4 regions of the Cytobacillus sp. IB215316 genome follow, and region 1 is predicted to be linked to each of the others. Evidence: predicted binding sites of a transcription regulator. Region 1 holds the regulator's gene; each other region holds the start of a gene.

Region 1 (4,753 bases):
AATATGTTTGGGAGATCTTTTCTTCTCTATATACATATCAGTTATTCAAAATATCTTTCTCTGTATTAACCAAGTTTATGTGCTATTAATTCATCGTAATAGTGAACAAGTTGTGGATATGAAATTAGCTCATTCTTGCCTTTATCACTAAGTGTATAAGTTCCTCTTCGCACCCTTTCAAACCAGCCGTAATAATTTTTATTAAGAATGGATACAGTTTTGTCACCCGTTCCCATCTCGCGAAGATCACTTGTTGATAACTGGTCGAAACGTTCGAGACAACAGGCAATATGAATACAGTTTTCTTTGTACGCCGTTATAATTTTTTGATTCTTGCTCCCACCAACATTATGGTTACGATGCCTTCCTTGCATTTCAGTTAAAAGTAAATCTCTTTTTTTCTTGCTTCTTTGCATACTTTTTTTCCGATCAAAGTCTGCTGGAGCTATAATAATTTCTACCTGTGCAATACCCTTTTTGAAAGTTACAATCATAAGGCCTAATTCTAACCTTCTGACCAAATAACAAATATCCTGCCATTTTTTAGAACGCAAAGAATATTTAGGTCTCGGGATAGCAATGTACACCTGATCGGATAAACGCTGCCTTTTAGTAGCTTGTATTAACAGCTTTATACTTAAATTAAGCTTAAGCTCCACGATAACTAGCTCATCGTCTTTTATAGCTGCTATATCACAATGATTGACTTCTCCATATACTTCATAGCCCTGTTCTGTAAAATGCTCTTGAATAGGTTTATATAAATCAACCTCATACAATTTTGTTGTTTTATTGCTCATTACATCATTACTTTCTTCATTTATTCAAAGCTTAAATATTAGTTAATCATACGACCTTTATATTTAATATATTCACATGACACCTGCTAGATTTACTATAAAAAAAGTGAGCCTCTACAATTTGTAAAAACTCACTTTGATTACCTTTATTATGATTTATGGTTTGGTTGTTACTCATTTTCAGCCATGAGTTCCTGTTCTAGTTTTTCCACTTTGCGAAAGGTTATTTTTGAGATAAAGATACTTATTTCATATAGAATAAATAAAGGTATCGTCACCATCAGATGTGAAATGAGCTCTGGTGGCGTAATAAATGCTGCTATAACTAGTAAAACAAAATATGCGTATTTTCTTATTTTCGCTAAAAACATAGGCGAGACTATGCCAAGTCTAGTTAAAAACATCACAACGACAGGAAGCTGAAACAATATTCCAAATGGAATAGTGATTTTGAATAGAAATTGGAAATATTCATTTATCCCAATAACTTGATTAACCGTTAGGCGTTCAGATATCCTCGTCATAAACTCAATAACAAATGGAAATAGAATAAAATAGGAAAATGAAACCCCACCTAAAAATAGTAACACTGATATTGGTATATAACTTAAAGTGATTTTCCGTTCTTTTTCATATAAGCCTGGGCTAATAAACGCCCAAAGCTGGTATAAAATAACTGGTGCAGTAATTACAAAAGCTATAATAAAAGCAAATTGCATATAAATTTTTATTGGATCAGTTAAGGAAAATGCATTCATCGTCAGCTCTTTTGCTTCATCAGCCTGTTGTAAATAGACAATGATTGGCTCAGCCAAAAAAAAGCTTCCAATTGTAGCCATAACAAAGAAAACGGCTGCGATAATTAGACGCTTCCTTAGCTCTCCTATATGATCGTATACAGACATTTCTTTACTATCATTCATACTTTCTCATCCTAATGTTACTTCTTTTTATTATTTTCATTTGCAATATCTTGTGCCGCTCTCTTAAATTCTCTAAGTGTTTCTCCAGCAGCTTTTCCTAATTGAGGAAGCTTATTTGGACCAAAGATAACGAGTGCGATCACTAAAATTAATATAAGACTTCCAATTCCTATGTTAATTGGTCTCACCTCCATCATAAATTACAAATAATTTTCCTGATCTATCATTATAAAGCATATATTGTTTTTATAACTCCGTGATCATGTAAACGACCATAATGCCAATATAGCTACTATTCAGTTGGGTAGTTTTTAAGGAAATAAACTAAAGATTGTAATTCAACTGCTAAATCAATGTGATGAATCCTAATATGGTCAGGTACATTAATTCGAGCTGGCGTAAAATTCAAAATACCCTTAATACCTGTTTCTACTAAACGGTCAGTCATCCCTTGCGCAACTGGTGCAGGTACAGTTAAGATGGCGACACTTACATCCTTGGTAATATATTTTTCTAAGTCATCCATATGATAAATAGGAACATCTCCAACTGTAGTGCCAATTTTTTGCTCATCAACATCAAATGCAAGTTCAATTTTCATATTATTATTTTTAATAAAGTTGTAATTTAAAAATGCAGTACCTAAATTCCCAACCCCGATTAACACCACTTTTGTTAGTTCATCTTGATCTAGTGTTTGTCGAAAAAACGTTAATAAGTAATTAACATTATAACCATATCCTTTTTTACCTAAAGCACCAAAATACGAAAAATCTCTACGTATTGTTGCAGAATCTACTTTTACAGCCTCGCTTAATTCAGCAGAAGATACGCGCTGCTTACCTGCAGCATGAAGATTTTTTATGAAACGATAATACAATGGTAAACGTTTTGCAGTAGCTTGTGGAATTTTTGTTTGTTCGTTATTCACTTCTATTCCCCCACATTCAAACAGCTATTCATTCACTGCTCTCTAATAAAGTCTCCGTTCTTTCCACCAGTCTTCTCTAATAAATAAGTTGGACCAATAACCATACCTTTATCAACTGCTTTACACATATCATAAACAGTTAGGGCACACGTACTAGCAGCAGTTAGAGCTTCCATTTCAACACCTGTACTACCTTTAGTTTTAACTTCTACGATAATAATAAGCTTGTATAATTGCTTTTCTTCTTCCCATGTAAACGTGATATCGACACCCTTTAAACTAATTGGGTGACACATTGGGATAATATCTGCTGTTTTTTTTGCAGCCATAATACCAGCCACTTGAGCTACAGCTAACACATCCCCTTTTTTTATTTTTGAATGAATAATCTGTTCATAAATTTTTTGATTAACTGAGATACTTGATCTCGCTATAGCAGTTCTTAATGTTTCGCCCTTTTCAGAAATATCAACCATCTTTGCTCTACCTTGATCATTAAAATGTGTAAATGAAGACACTTGCTTTTCACCTCTCAATATGACTATACTACACTATTTTTACAATCCTGTCGTTACTTTAACAAGGCGTGAAAACTATATGTACATCCAAGGTCATTTCTATCACCTTTTGAGTACATGGCTTTTTTCATAAATGGTGAATTGTAACGAATAATTTAGCCCTTTGTCATAGTTTTAATGATGAGAAGCTGCAACAAACGATATAATAATTCGTATTTGTGTCTCAGTACATGGCTGCTGTTTTCGCATTAATTGTTGCTTTTCGTTCTAAGAAATAAATACGTATAAACTTAGCGGTTGTAGGCACCTTTTCTCATTATAAATGAGGTCAATTGCATAAGTTCATTTTTTGCTGTCCTAAATTATTCACAATAGCAACAAAGTTTACGAAAAGAGCCTATAACGTCTACAACCTAAGTTTAATATGACTCCAGTAAGAAAGCGCATACAAAATAAGCTAAACTATTATTAAAAATATGCATTTCACAAGCCTTTGATAAGTAAACATTGGAATCCAGTGAAAGAATATTGCTCATTTCATACATTTTAAGATACACTAAAACTATTATAACAGAGGTGAACTAACATGATAGTGTTACAAGTGAATCAGCTCACAAAATATTTTGGATCTGATCTTATTTTATCGAATATAAAGCTAGAAGTACAATTGAAAGATAGGATTGCTGTCGTTGGCCGTAACGGCGCTGGAAAATCAACTTTATTGAAAATAATAGCAGGTTATATGTCTCATGATAGCGGAAGCGTCATGAAACCGAAAGACATTTCTATTGGATATTTAGCACAACATAGTGGCTTAGATTCAGACTTATCTATTTGGGAAGAAATGTTAACCGTGTTTGAACCGTTAAAAAAAATGGAGATAGAATTACGTGAACTGGAAGAGAAAATGTCCAATCAAAGCCTAATGTCAAACAAGGCAGATTACGACAAACTATTAAAAGAGTATGATCATTTGCAAATTCAATATAAAGAACAAGGTGGCTATCAATATGAAGCTGATGTACGAGCTGTTCTACATGGACTCCAGTTTTCAAGCTTCAATTATTCGACACCTATATCATCATTAAGTGGTGGTCAAAAAACGAGGCTTGCTTTAGGGAAGCTATTATTATCAAAGCCTAATTTATTAATACTAGATGAGCCGACTAACCACCTTGACATTGATACACTCACTTGGTTAGAGCAATATTTACTCGGCTATCCAGGAGCTATTCTCATCGTATCTCATGACCGTTATTTCCTTGATAAAGTCGTTACACAAGTATACGAAATTTCTCGAACTAATTCAGCAAAATTCATTGGTAATTATAGTGATTATTTAAAGAAGAAAGCAGAAAATTATGAACACGATTTAAAGCTTTATGAAAAGCAGCAAGGTGAAATTGCTAAGCTTAAGGATTTCGTTCAACGAAACTTAGCACGAGCTTCAACAACAAAGCGAGCACAGAGTAGAAGAAAACAACTAGAAAAAATGACAGTTCTAGAGAAGCCTGCTGGAGATGAAAAATCAGCTTCGTTCCACTTCGACATCGAACGTCAAAGTGGAAATGAAGTTTTGAA
Region 2 (4,753 bases), on a different contig from region 1:
ACCACACTTGAACAACAAAGAAAGTTTATAGAAAATATTATAGCTGAAAAGAACTCTTTATTCCTAGTAGCAGAAGTAGAGCATAAATTAGTAGGATTTATGAGTGCATTTGGAGGTAAAGTTAAACGAAAGAAACATTCCGCATATCTTGTTTTAGGTGTACTTGATGATTTTCAAGGACGAGGCATAGCATCAAGTCTATTTAATAGTGTATTCGATTGGGCTAAAGATAAAGGAATATCTAGGCTGGAACTCACAGTTGTAAAAGACAATATAAAGGCATTTAACTTATATAAAAAAATGGGATTTGTTATTGAGGGTGAAAAAGTGAATTCATTAATCATAAATGGTCAACCTATGAACGAATATTATATGTACAAGTTACTATAACACATAGATGCTATCCTTTACATGAACTTATCTATTAATATTAACAACAATAATTCATAATTTGTATTACTGAGCAAATAAGTAGATATAATAAAATATAAGTAAAGCCATTGTTGAGTTTATTGCTCAATCGTGGCTTTTATGCTTTTTGTCAGGGGTTATCTATAAATCATCATACATTTCATTTCTAATGCTGTTTCGTATTCATTAATGTCTTTCGTATAAGGAAGTCAATACAAACTCAACAAGAATCTATGAGTAGTTTTATGTACCGTAAATTCATAACAATTGTATATGTCTATTTTAGCTAGGGTATTTTGTAATCCTTAAAAAAGTTTATGAACTATCATTGTATTCTTTATTGAATTATGAGAATATATTAAAAATAATTAGGCATGTATAGTACATAAATTTTTATAAAGGAGAAAGTGTATGAACAATTCGATACAGGATACGCTCAATCAATATAGTGAAAAACAACAGAACCGTGGCAGACTTTTAATTAGTTGTGCAGACAAGCAAGGAATCGTGGCGGCAGTTTCAAAGTTTTTGTTTAACCATGGTGCAAACATTATTGAATCAAGTCAATACTCAACAAATCCAGAAGGTGGCGTCTTTTTTATTAGAATTGAATTTGAATGTCCAGACTTGCTACATAAAGGGAGTGTTATGAAAAAGCAGTTCCAAAGCATTGCTGATCAATTTTCCATGGAGTGGCAACTTACATTCGTTCATGAATTAAAGAAAACAGCCATTTTCGTTTCTAAGGAGCTTCATTGTCTGCAGGAACTTTTATGGGAATGGCAAAATAGAGATTTGATGACGAATATTGCGTTAGTCATTAGTAATCATGAAGATGCAAGGGAAATAGTCGAATCTTTAGATATACCTTTCTATTATATCCCTGCAAGTAAAGACAATAGGAAAGAGGTAGAAAGTACTCAGCTTCAATTGTTAAAAGAGTATGAGGTAGATCTGATAATATTAGCTAGATATATGCAAATATTGACATCAGAATTTGTTGAATCATATCCTAATCAAATCATTAACATCCATCATTCGTTCTTACCAGCATTTGTCGGAGCAAGACCGTATGACAGAGCATACCAAAGAGGTGTAAAGCTCATTGGAGCTACATCCCACTATGTTACGAATGACCTTGATGAAGGACCGATCATCGAGCAAGATATTATGAGAGTTAACCACCGTGATAATGTTGAGTCCTTGAAGAAAATAGGCAGTTCTATTGAAAGAAGTGTTCTTGCTCTAGCAGTTAAATGGCACCTAGAAGATCGAGTGATTGTTTACAAAAACAAAACCATTGTATTTTAAAATTTTGTAGTAGTTAACGTAGTTGACTATATATGAATGTTAAGGTTGTTATTATAGAGAGAGGTGAGAATCAGCACCTCTCCTCAAAATGTTGTTAAATAGCTTTAACTACTGTTGCAAGTATGACAACCAGTAGTATAAATAACACAAGAATTAACGCAAACCCAGTACCCACTGAGTCACCAACAAGGACAGGTTGATTGTAACAGGGTGCAGAATTTGTACAACCTCTCTCGTAGCCGTATCTGTAGGCAGAGTGTCTAACATCAGGTACAGCCCCGTAGTTGTATCCAGTATATCCTTGAGCTCCCCCATAATTATGCATAAACTAACCTCCCTTTCTTCTCCATATATGTGTATGAAAGAATGGGCAAATTGTCTATAAGAATACAGATTATTTATATTTTATTGATGATCCTTCATTACAACATGTTGAATATTTATATAGTATTAAGTCGAATTATGTAACTGCTACAACCTCTAATTTCTTCCATGTCAATACAATTAATCCGTGAAAAAATTCACAATGTCGTCAATAACGATCCGTTATATACACCATATTAATAGTATAATTGGTAATAAATAAACAATTAATTCTTATTTTCTTACTCTGAGTTGTGAAACAATTCACAAATGAAATCGCTTTAATGAAAATTTAATGATAATAATGGAGGAAGTTAACATGGACAAAATGAGCACAATGATAAAAGAAACTGCATGGGAGAATTTTAACGAAGGAACTTGGATGCATGCCATTGATGTAAGAGACTTTATTCAAAATAATGTGACACCATATACAGGTAATGAAGATTTTCTTGCTCTTCCAACAGCAAAAACATCTAGCTTATGGGAAGAAGTTTTAGAGTTAACGAAAAAAGAACGAAAAAATGGTGGTGTACTGGATGTTGATACTAAAACAGTATCTACCATTACTTCTCATAGGCCAGGATATATAAATAAAGATTTAGAAAGTGTTGTTGGTTTGCAAACTGATGCACCGCTAAAGCGCTCTATACAACCATTCGGTGGTATTCGAATGGTGAAGGATGCATGTAACGCATATGGATTTACGCTTGAACCAGAAGTAGAGAAAATTTTTACTGAGTACCGCAAAACCCATAACCAAGGAGTATTTGATGTGTATACTCCTGAAATGAGAAAGGCTAGAAAAGCTGGGATCATTACTGGACTACCTGATGCATATGGGAGAGGGCGAATTATCGGTGACTACCGTCGAGTAGCTTTATACGGTGTAGATCGATTAATGGATGAAAAAAGAAAAGCCCATGCCAAACTTGAAAATGATATGATGAGTGACGCAGTGATTCGTGATCGTGAAGAAATTTCTGAACAGTTTAGGGCATTACAAGAACTGAAGGATATGGCAGCTTCTTACGGATTTGACATTTCTAAGCCTGCCAAAAATGCACGCGAAGCAATTCAATGGTTGTATTTTGCCTATCTTGCTGCGATAAAAGAACAAAATGGTGCTGCTATGAGTCTAGGGCGCGTCTCAACATTCTTAGATATTTATTTTGAAAGAGAATTGAATAATGGAACGATGACTGAGTCAGAGATACAAGAGACAGTTGACCATTTTGTTATGAAGCTAAGGATGGTTCAATTTTTACGTACGCCAGATTACAACGAATTATTTAGCGGTGATCCAACGTGGGTCACAGAATCAATTGGTGGCATGGGTTTAGATGGACGTCCCCTTGTGTCGAAAACATCATTTAGGTTTCTGCATACGTTAGATAATTTAGGACCAGCTCCTGAGCCGAATTTAACAGTATTATGGTCGACAGAGCTACCGGAACATTTCAAGCGTTATTGCTCAAAAATGTCTATTAAAACAAGCTCCATTCAATACGAAAATGATGATCTAATGCGTGAAGAATATGGTGATGACTATGGGATTGCATGCTGTGTGTCTGCCATGAAAATCGGTAAGCAAATGCAATTTTTTGGGGCTCGTGCGAATTTAGCGAAAGCTTTATTATATGCAATCAATGGTGGGATTGATGAAAAGTTAGGAGTGCAAGTGGGACCTAACTTTGAACCGATCAAAGCAGATATTCTACATTATGACGAAGTGTTTGAAAAATATGATAAGATGCTAGATTGGCTTGCAAAATTATACATGAATACATTAAATGTAATTCACTATATGCATGATAAATATTCATACGAACGGATTGAAATGGCTCTACATGATGAAGAAATATTACGAACGATGGCATGTGGTATTGCTGGGTTGTCTGTTGTAGCAGATTCATTAAGTGCCATTAAGTATGCAAAAGTGCGTCCAATTAGAAATGAATATGGAATCGCTGTAGATTTTGAAATCGAAGGTGACTACCCTCAGTTCGGAAACGATGATGATCGAGTTGATTCAATTGCAACAGAGTTAGTTGAGAATTTCATGAATAAGTTACGCCAGCACCCGACTTATCGAAATTCACTGCCTACTCAATCTATTTTAACGATCACATCAAATGTGGTGTATGGTAAAAAAACAGGTACAACTCCTGATGGTAGAAAAGCTGGTGAACCATTTGCACCAGGAGCAAACCCTTTACATGGACGTGATAAAAAAGGTGCATTAGCTTCGCTGAATTCAGTAGCTAAGCTTCCTTACGATGACTGTTTAGATGGAATCTCCTGTACTTTTTCAATGGTTCCAAAATCTCTCGGAAAAGAAGCTGACACGAGAATAAGAAACCTTGTTTCGATTTTAGATGGTTATATGAGACAAGAGGGACATCATATTAATGTAAATGTATTTGAAAGAGAGCAATTACTAGATGCAATGGAGCATCCAGAAAAATATCCACAATTAACGATTCGTGTCTCTGGCTATGCCGTAAACTTTATTAAATTAACTCGTGAGCAACAGATAGACGTAATTAATAGAACATTCCATGAAAGTATGTGATCAGCATGAAAGGACGAATTCACTCAGTTGAAACTTGTGGTACAGTAGATGGACCAGGATTGCGTTATATCGTATTCACACAAGGCTGTCCGT
Region 3 (4,753 bases), on a different contig from region 1:
TTATCTGGAATCTCAGATGCATCCTCAAATGGACGGAAGAAAATCGTAGGTCTATGATCAGTAGATTTATAAAAATCAATGTCTTTATATCTTCCTGGTTGACCGAATTCCTCAATATTGTATTGGTCAAAACCGTCCTCTTGTTTTCCATACGAATAACGCCAATTTGTTTCGAGCCATTCGCCATTCACTTCACGAACAGGCCAGCATATACCGTGTTGCTTAAAGTACTCTTCATATGGTGCTAACTGTTTTGCTTTAGTCTTTAATTGCTTGCCGAGCTCCTGTACTTCAGGATTTTCATGCGTATGTGGATTAGAGAACATTCGGTACTCTTCCCAAAGTATTTTGTTTACTTCATGCTGGTCCTCAAGTAAATCATTTTTGTCATAATCCCAAATATTGCCGAATATAACATCAAAGGCATCTTTATCACCTATTTTTTTACCTTCAAGCACACGTTTTGCTACTTGAACAATTGCCCATAAATCCCATTTTGCCTCCCCTGGCGGTTCAGTACATTTTTCAAAAACATTACTACGTCTTTCAGCATTACCAAATTGTCCTTCTCTCTCCACCCACATGGATGCTGGAAAAACAACATCTGCCATCTCAGTTGAACGAGTCGGATAAACTTCAGATACGACGATAAATCCATCCTTCACACCTTTTCCGTCAGGGTCATTCCCTCTGAAGCGGTTGAGCTTAGGCATCGTTTGTCCCCAGTTGTTTGACATACTCCACATAAACTTAACATTTCCGTTACCCAATTCTCGGAACATTTTGACCGTATGATATCCTGGTGTTTCAATCGGATCTAAGTATCCTTTTGGAAGATTCCAAATCAATTCACTAAATTGTCTATGTTCCGGTTTTTTCACCTCTAAGTCAGCTGGTAGACGATGTGCAAATACACCAACCTCTCGAGCTGTCCCACACGCACTTGGTTGGCCCGTTAATGAAAATGGGCCGTTACCAGGTTTACTTATTTTACCAGTCATAAGGTGAAGGTTGTATACTAAATTGTTAATCCAAGTCCCTCTTGTATGCTGGTTCATTCCCATCGTCCAAAGTGACATGATTTTTTTATTCGGATCAGCGAACTCTTTTGCTAATTCTTCAATCTGTTCAGCTGGAACACCAGATAATTCTGCGGCCTTTTCAAGCGTGTATTCACTCACCATTTGTTTATATTCTTCAAATGTTATATTCCAGTCTTTCCCTGCAACCTTTCCAACCTCTGTAGCTTCATAATTGTCATCGAATGTATGACCAAGGTTTTCGGTACCTGCTTTGAACTGACAATGTTCTTCAACAAACTTCTTGTCATACGCATCATTGACTATGAGATAGTTGGCGATAGCATTCGCAATAGCTAAATCCGTTTGCGGTCTAAAGACAAGTACGGATTCCGCAGTTTCAGAAGTACGGGATGGTCTCGTTGTTAAGTCATAATGTTTGACATTCGTACCACTTAATTTTCTTGCAGTTAGACGTGAATATAGAACTGGGTGCATCTCTGCCATATTTGCTCCCCATGTGACAAAAACATCAGCTTCATCTAAATCACGATAAGATCCCATTGGTTCATCTGATTGGAATGTCTTCATAAATCCAGCAACTGCACTTGCCATACAAAGACGTGCATTTGGATCAATATTATTATTTAACAATCCTATTTTCCATAACTTCACTGATGCATACCCTTCAGTGATCGTCTGTTGACCTGATCCCCAAAAGGCAATAGATTTAGGGTCTTTAGCGTGATTCTCTTTTAATTTATTTGCAACTAAATCTAAAGCTTCTTCCCAAGATGCCTCTCGAAAACCTTCCATCGTCCCTTTTTTACTTTTGTCTTCTCTAATTAATGGCTTCGTTAAGCGATCTTTGCCAAAAAGAATCTTTCCTACGTAATACCCTTTAATACAATTTAAGCCACGACTCGAACGGTTGTCAGGATCACCTTTTGTGGCAACAACTTTACCATCTTTTACACCAACGAGTACTCCACAACCAGTCCCACAGAAGCGACATACCGTTGATTTCCATTCATCAGGTTCAACGTTATCCATTTCCTGTACGACAGGATCATTTTGTGGTTCTACTGGTGTTGTCGCTTCATCCTTTTTACAGCCTGCAACTGCTAATGTTGCGGAAACTGCAGTTGCTTTTAATAAAGATCTGCGTGTTAACTCCATTAAATAACTCCTCCCCCATTACAAATTCTGTTTCTTTTTATAAAAGCTAAAACAATCCTCTTACTTCTCGTGGCTTCACACGAATTGCAACAGGATTGTCAACAACACATCTTTGTTCACAAATCCCACATCCTACACATTTATCGACATCAATGATTGGGGCGAACACTGCATGAATATCGTCACCGGGTTTTAGGTAAATATCTAATTTAATCGCTTCATCAATAAGCGGACATTCGCGATAACATACTTCACAACGCATCCCCTCATAAGCGATACAATGCTCGGGATCAATGATTGCTGTTCCCATTTGAACGTCTTCAACTTGGTTAATTCCAGATAAGGCAGTTGTAGGACAAACCTCAACACAAGGGAAATCTTCACATAATCTACAAGGATTTTCTCTAGCTTCAATAAATGGTGTACCTAAGCCGAAACCATGCGCCTCAGTACCCATCTTAATGCTGTCATACGGACATGCTTGATTACACTTTCCACAACGTACACATAGTGCTAAAAATTCATCTTCTTCAGCTGCTCCAGGAGGACGAAGAACAGTTTTGTTTCCACCTTTCATAAGTGAAAGTAATTCGTAAGCAGCTAGACCACCTATTAATGTTTTTAGCAGATTCATACCTTTCAGAATGATCCCCCCTCCTTGAGCAAAGATCTTAAAAACATTACTATCATAATAAAAGTACCATTTTAAATAATTGAAAAATGTGATAAATCTCACATTAATTAACATCACTACAAGATACTTTTTGACAATTTCAAAATAAAACTTCACATTTATTTCACAAAACTGCCACACCTATTCACATAATTGAAAACGCATTCATTTATTTCGTTTTTTATGAAATTCATTAATACAGACTTTACAAATCATAGAAATTCATCAAAAATAAATGTATAGAAGAGCTGCTTCCGTTGTGCATAATGATAGCAACAACAGATTTGTACAGAGCAGGCTACTATTTACTAAAACATACATTATAGATAATAAGGATGATGAAGATGAAAATTCGCAAAGCTATAATCAATAACCAACAAGAAAAAATATACTTATACGAAAATAAAAAAGAAGAGTATACTATTATCGCCATTCCCATTATTGAGTGGTCTTTCAAAGTTGATTATGAACTGGACGCTGAAACGCTTAAAAGCATACTTAATTCTTCACTCAAATCCCATACAAATGCAGACACTTCTCAAGACTTGACCAACAAAATATCACAGTGGGTTCGTGAAATGTGACATTAATTTGATTTACACATAAAAAAACTGAACATTAGGATATGATTTTGTAGATATTGTTCGTGATTTATTATACAATGAACATGGTCTATCATATCTTGCATTGACTGTTGCTTCTTGTACAAAGAAAATACAGTATATTAACGAGCGTACATGGAGCCTATTCATTTAATTAATTACTTGAAAGCTGCATGATATCCTCAGCATACTGTTTTTACATTAGCAACAAAGTTTACGAAAAAAGAGCCGTTATTCTTTACAGTTACTGACGACAATTGTGGAATGAACCACGAGGGAGCTGTAAAAGAAATTGCCGTGTCGTCTGGGCAGAGGCATCTGGATCAGCGTATGTGCCAAATTTAGTCTAAGAGTTTTTATTGATATGAATGTAGGAACCATACATTAAAACAAATTAGGCTTTTCTTAATAAACAGGAATACATGAAAATATTAGACTATTAAGCACTATTACGTTTTCTCCAGCCTCTTTGTATATAATATAGGAGGGATAAAGTTGGAAGAAAAATTGATTTTAGATGGAACTAAGGTTGCCAATTCTGTAAAAGACAGCTTAACAATGCGTGTATCTGCATTAAAAGAGCGAGGCGTTATTCCTTGTTTAGCTACAATTTTAGTTGGAGATGATCCTTCTTCTGCCACTTATGTAAAAATGAAAGGGAATGCGTGCGACCGGTTAGGCATTTTCTCAAAACGCATTCATCTACCAAAAGAAACTCAAACTGAAGAACTATTACAAATCATTCAGGAGCTTAATAATGATCCTTCTACACATGGCATCTTATTGCAGCACCCAGTGCCAAGCCAAATAGATGAACGGGCTGCCTTTGAAGCAATTGATATTGAAAAAGATGTAGATGGTGTTACTAGTCTCGGTTTTGGACAAACATCGTTTGGCTTTGGAAAATATCCTTCTTGTACACCTGCAGCTATTTTAGAAATTATTGATTTTTATTCCTTGCCAATTGAAGGTAAACATGCCGTTGTTGTTGGACGAAGCCCTATATTAGGAAAACCAGTGTCAATGATGCTGCTCAACAGGAATGCGACTGTAACGACATGTCATTCAAAAACACAAAATTTAGCAGATATTATTAAACAAGCAGATATTGTCGTTGCTGCAGTTGGCAAACCTAATTTTATTAAAGGCGAATGGCTTAAAGAAGGTGCTGTCGTGCTTGATGCGGGTTACAACAAAGGAAATGTTGGTGATGCAGATTATGATAGCTGTTTACAATATGCTAGTGCAATCACACCAGTTCCAGGAGGCGTTGGACCTGT
Region 4 (4,753 bases), on a different contig from region 1:
AAAGATGAGTTGCTAGAGCAGCAACTCATTTTTCATGTTCCCAAACTGTTATTACTCAGAGTGAGTGTAAATTGGTCATCCGAAAAAACAAACTTACCTTAGTGAACTAAATGGTTAAGGATAACATTTGTTCCATATCGTCCTGCGCATTATCAATTAATTGGAGGTTGAATGTTTCTTGTAAAACGTTCAGGACTCCCTCAGAAATAAACTCTGGTGGCTTAGGCCCAATGCGAATATCTTTAATGCCTAAACTAAATAAACCAAGTAAAATTGCTACGGCTTTTTGTTCGAACCAAGAAAGAACAATACTGATTGGTAAATCATTTACTTCACATTGAAAAGCATCAGCTAAAGCAAGTGCTATTTTTACCGTTGAGCCTGAATTATTACATTGACCTAAATCAATATAGCGAGGAATTTCTGTCCCTGGTACCGTGCCATAGTCTACATCATTAAAACGAAACTTCCCACAAGATGTAGTTAAGATAACTGTTTCTGGTGGCAAAGATGTAGCTAGCTCTCGGTAGTACTCTCCACCTTTTCCTGGAGCATCGCATCCAGCTATAACAAAAAACCTTTTAATTTTGCCATCCTTAACTGCTTGGATAACTTCAGGTGCCAAGCCTAATACTGTTTCATGATGGAAGCCGGTTACTAATGTTTGTTCTGATTCAATGTTTGCATCTGGTAATTGGAGTGCTCTATTTATTAAAGGAGTGAAATCATCATTCTCTATTTTTTGAACATTTTCCAAGCCAGCTACTTCATATGAATACATTCGATCTGCATACGTACCCTTAATCGGCATTACACAGTTTGTGGTTGCTAAAATAGCACCAGGAAACTTTTCAAATAATCTACGTTGATCATACCATGCTTTTCCTATATTCCCTTTTAAATGCTGATATTTTTTTAATTCTGGATAACCATGTGCAGGGAGCATTTCTGAGTGAGTATAAATGTTTATCCCTTTCCCTTTTGTTTGCTCAAGCAACTCTTGCAAAGCAAATAAATTATGACCAGTTACTACGATACACTTTCCTTCAATTTTATTTTGAGAAACTGTTATTGGCTGGGGTATACCTAAACGTTCAGTATGAGCTTTATCAAGTACGTCCATGATACGAACTGCTGCTTGCCCTACCTTCATTGCCATATCAATATGTTCTTCAACATTAAAATTTGAATTCGTTAACGTCATATAAAGTGCTTCATGAGTCGTTGCATCAACAAATGGATCGGTATATCCAAGTTGATTAGCATGTGTCCGGTATGCAGCTATGCCCTTTAAACCAAATACGATTGTATCTTGTAAGCTTGCGATCGTTTCATCCTTTCCACATACACCAACCACTTTACACCCTCCTGATGGAGTTTGTTCACATTGATAACAAAACATGTCTATCTCCCCTTTAAAAACGGAATTTTCATGTTTTAGCATACATCTTTCGCATACTATCAATTGTGATGTTAATCACTTTTTTGCATAATTTACAAAATGTTCACATTTATACCATTTTTTCATTACATGACATGAGATACTTTGTGTGTTTTTTTGTGCCCTTTCCGAACGAAGCGCATAAGTTATAGCGAATAAACTTTTTTAATTGAGGTGAAAGTTGTGAGTTCAGACAATAATAAATTATCTAAAAATCTAGAGAACGAATTCAATGGCTTAATCAAATCGATGAATGAATTCATTAGTGAAAATCCTTTTAAACGGATATTTGAGTCTCTTGATGACCTACTTAGAGAGCCCCTCTTCATTCAACAAATACCTATACGAACATTTGAAACAGATAAAGAGTATGTTATTAATGCAGAATTACCTGGTGTTAAGCGAGAGCAAATAAGCCTTGAATTCTTCGAACATTATGTAACGATCTCACTTAATAACAGCGAAATAATTGAAGAGTCAAATGATAAACAACAAACATTCCAAAAAATGCATACATTCCAACAGGCTTCAAGAACCGTTCACGTTCCCTACAAAATCCCAGAGCAAAACGTAACGGCAACATTTAGGGACGGCCTACTAGATATACGTATTCCACGCCAACAACGCAAGCGGATATCCATTCAGGAATAGAACAGCTCTTTCGTAAACCTTCTTGCTATTAAACAGAATGATGAGTATAAATACAACTCAATAATTCTAAGAGTAGATAAAGTTCCACGAACGCTAGTGTATGTATATCAAAGAAGAAGTGAAAAAATCAATACTATATAAAAAAGCAGCGAAGAAAATATTCATTCGCTGCTTTTTATGTATTCCATTAGGAATTTTTGTGAGATTCACTTCCGTATTTCGGATTATTTTCTGGAGTTGAATCATGTTGAATGGACTGCTCATTAGCAAATTCAGTCTCATTCCTATTGTTCGGATATTTATTTTGTCTCTTTCGGTTATTGTTTTGATTAGTCATTCATATTCCTCCTAGTTATCGTTTTTATTATTCATTTCCTTTTTAGGACGTTTTTGTGTAAATTGGTTTCCAAATTCCATGTTTGTTTTTTGTGGTTTATTTTGCTTCTTTGTCACCTATGCTCCTCCTTTTTCAATTCATTTGGAGCAACGGATTGACATGACCTTTGCTCCAATACATAGTCTGTGACGCATGAAAAAAGATTATACACCTCATATTTCATACTATAAATTACATATTTTTAAAAATTAAAAGCAAGTTATATGTAGGAGGTGGATGTAGTGAATAAAAAGAATGAAAATCCAGAACATATACAAACTGAAACTCATCTAGACCCATCAGAAGAGCCAAGATTAGTAATCAAGACAAATCTTGATCCTGAAACGAGTGTTGAGGAAAATCCCTATTATAATGAAAATGTGAAAGATGTTGAAGAGTTTACGGAGTATTTTGATAAAACATAAAAGGTGTGTCAAACATTATGGATAAGACATTAAGATATTTACAAGAAACATTATCAAACTATTTAGATAAACACAATATATCGGAACAAATATATGAAAAACTTCTTGCAAAAACGTATCGCAGTGAAGGGGATTTTGTTAAAGAATTAAATGAAGAAGAAATATCATTTTTAGATGAGGTTTTACCTGATGAAATAATATATGCTTTAGATGAACAAGATTTCAAACGTGTAGAGCAATTGAATGAGGTTTATGAGTTACTGTATTAGTAATAATGAGTAGTCAATAATAAAGGTCATGGGGTGATGAAGCTGACACGTAACAATGATAATTTTATTAATATTAAATTTCAAGATGGTGCTATCGATAAGAATGGGATAAACGGTTGTCAAGTAGAAGACGTTCTTCCTATCTTAATCAATAAGCTTAAAGCATTTCAAAATGGCGATTTTCACAGCATGGAAAATTCACTAGCCATTTCAAATCTAGAAGCAGCTAACTATGCTTTACATTGTAGACGTGAAAGAGTTGAATTAGAAAAACATTAGAGCAGAGAGGATGACTTACAGGGCAGAAATTCCCCGAACCAATATAGCTTCTGCCCATTTAACAAAGAGTCATCCTATCAATTAGCAGTTAACCATTTTCTCAAGGTTCAAACTACGTTCGGAACATTTCTATGCGGCAAAGATGGTCATAGATTTATTAATGATGAAAAACCTTTAAAAGCAGAATTAAACTGATTCATCGCCCCCATCATTTGTCCTGCTGTATTCATCATCTTACTATAGTCATAAGAACCGTCATCTTTTTTGAAATGATTCATGATAGATCCGAAACCAGGCTGAGGTTGCTGCATATTAGGTTGTTGTAATGGGTATGGTGTTGGATACGGCTGAAACGTATTTGGTCTTGGTCTTGGCCTTGGCCGAAACGGTGTTACAGGAGCGGCAGGAATTCCTGGTGAAATTGAAAATGGTGCAAATGGTGTCGTAGGTGGAATTGGACTAGTAGGTTGAAAAGGTACAAAAGGCCCTTGCGAAAATGGTGGTCGTGGAACTGGTGGTCGCCAAACTGGCGGGAATGGGTACCTATTGTTTCTTTGATGCATCACACTCATTGCTATTTCCCTCCATAGGAATTAATATTGGCCTTAATAATGTATGTCAAATCAAGATGTGTTGTGCTGAAATTCGTGTGGAGAAAAGAGCCTCATTTCTGATTCAAGGCTACGAGCCTAAACACAGCTACTTCACAAAATTGAAAGGAGGCTGGGACAAAACTCACTTCTGTAATGAAAAAGCCGTTGAAATTTTACGACGAGTAAAATTTCAACGGCTTTGTTTGTTTTTTAAATAAAAATAAGGACCACTTCTGATAAAATAAAGTTACCACACAAAATTTCATCTGAAAGAAGGGTCCTTATGTTTAAAAATTATATCATGAATCAACTAGTTTTGCCGTTAGATTTAGAAGTAAAATTACAAAACAATGATATTGCTTTCCATGTCCATAATCTAGTTGAAAGTATTCCTCATAAAGCTTTCGAACCATTTCTCCGAAATGAGGGTTGTCCTGCCTATCATCCACGCATGATGCTTAAAATTATTTTATGTGCCTACACGCAATCTGTCTTTTCTGGACGCAAAATTGAAGCCCTATTAAGAAGCGATTTTTATTGATGGTACAAAGATTGAAGCAAATGCGAATAAATTTACGTTCGTATGGAAGAAATCCATTGATAACTATCATAAGAGTTTAATTGAAAAGTCAAACCAATTGTACAATGAGTTACTTAAAAATGCAATCATACCTGAAATTGAACGTGAATCCGCTGAGCAATTATCATTGGAAGAGCTC

What was found. The regulator Rex, encoded in region 1, represses fermentation and respiration genes when NADH is low (regulators of the CRP and FNR family bind a similar motif). The targets are predictions, from matches to a motif close to TTGTGAAATATTTCACAA.
Region 2: a site for Rex is predicted at 2,338-2,355, ahead of pflB (formate C-acetyltransferase). Genes of this name have one in related genera too.
Region 3: a site for Rex is predicted at 2,919-2,936, ahead of SLH48_RS14840 (4Fe-4S dicluster domain-containing protein). Genes of this name have one in related genera too.
Region 4: a site for Rex is predicted at 1,466-1,483, ahead of hcp (hydroxylamine reductase). Genes of this name have one in related genera too.

The regions. Positions count from the first base shown of each region.
Region 1 covers NZ_JAXBMC010000024.1:24,389-29,141, forward strand. Annotated here, with positions in the region: gene SLH48_RS21090 (DUF2161 domain-containing phosphodiesterase) at 66-800, opposite strand; gene tatC (twin-arginine translocase subunit TatC) at 971-1,723, opposite strand; gene SLH48_RS21100 (twin-arginine translocase TatA/TatE family subunit) at 1,741-1,911, opposite strand; gene SLH48_RS21105 (redox-sensing transcriptional repressor Rex) at 2,016-2,654, opposite strand; gene moaC (cyclic pyranopterin monophosphate synthase MoaC) at 2,687-3,172, opposite strand; gene SLH48_RS21115 (ABC-F family ATP-binding cassette domain-containing protein) at 3,759-4,753, shown strand, end outside.
Region 2 covers NZ_JAXBMC010000002.1:600,739-605,491, reverse strand. Annotated here, with positions in the region: gene SLH48_RS07100 (GNAT family N-acetyltransferase) at 1-390, shown strand, start outside; gene purU (formyltetrahydrofolate deformylase) at 823-1,722, shown strand; gene SLH48_RS07090 (YjcZ family sporulation protein) at 1,817-2,047, opposite strand; gene pflB (formate C-acetyltransferase) at 2,414-4,660, shown strand; gene pflA (pyruvate formate-lyase-activating protein) at 4,666-4,753, shown strand, end outside.
Region 3 covers NZ_JAXBMC010000009.1:113,586-118,338, forward strand. Annotated here, with positions in the region: gene napA (nitrate reductase catalytic subunit NapA) at 1-2,198, opposite strand, end outside; gene SLH48_RS14840 (4Fe-4S dicluster domain-containing protein) at 2,245-2,832, opposite strand; gene SLH48_RS14845 (YueH family protein) at 3,216-3,455, shown strand; ZMP/ZTP riboswitch at 3,707-3,790, shown strand; gene SLH48_RS14850 (bifunctional 5,10-methylenetetrahydrofolate dehydrogenase/5,10-methenyltetrahydrofolate cyclohydrolase) at 3,969-4,753, shown strand, end outside.
Region 4 covers NZ_JAXBMC010000017.1:101-4,853, reverse strand. Annotated here, with positions in the region: gene hcp (hydroxylamine reductase) at 107-1,402, opposite strand; gene SLH48_RS19095 (Hsp20/alpha crystallin family protein) at 1,625-2,092, shown strand; gene SLH48_RS19090 (hypothetical protein) at 2,280-2,429, opposite strand; gene SLH48_RS19085 (hypothetical protein) at 2,711-2,893, shown strand; gene SLH48_RS19080 (sigma-G-dependent sporulation-specific acid-soluble spore protein CsgA) at 2,911-3,162, shown strand; gene SLH48_RS19075 (hypothetical protein) at 3,199-3,441, shown strand; gene SLH48_RS19070 (YppG family protein) at 3,588-4,013, opposite strand; partial or broken gene SLH48_RS19065 (transposase) at 4,318-4,753, shown strand, end outside.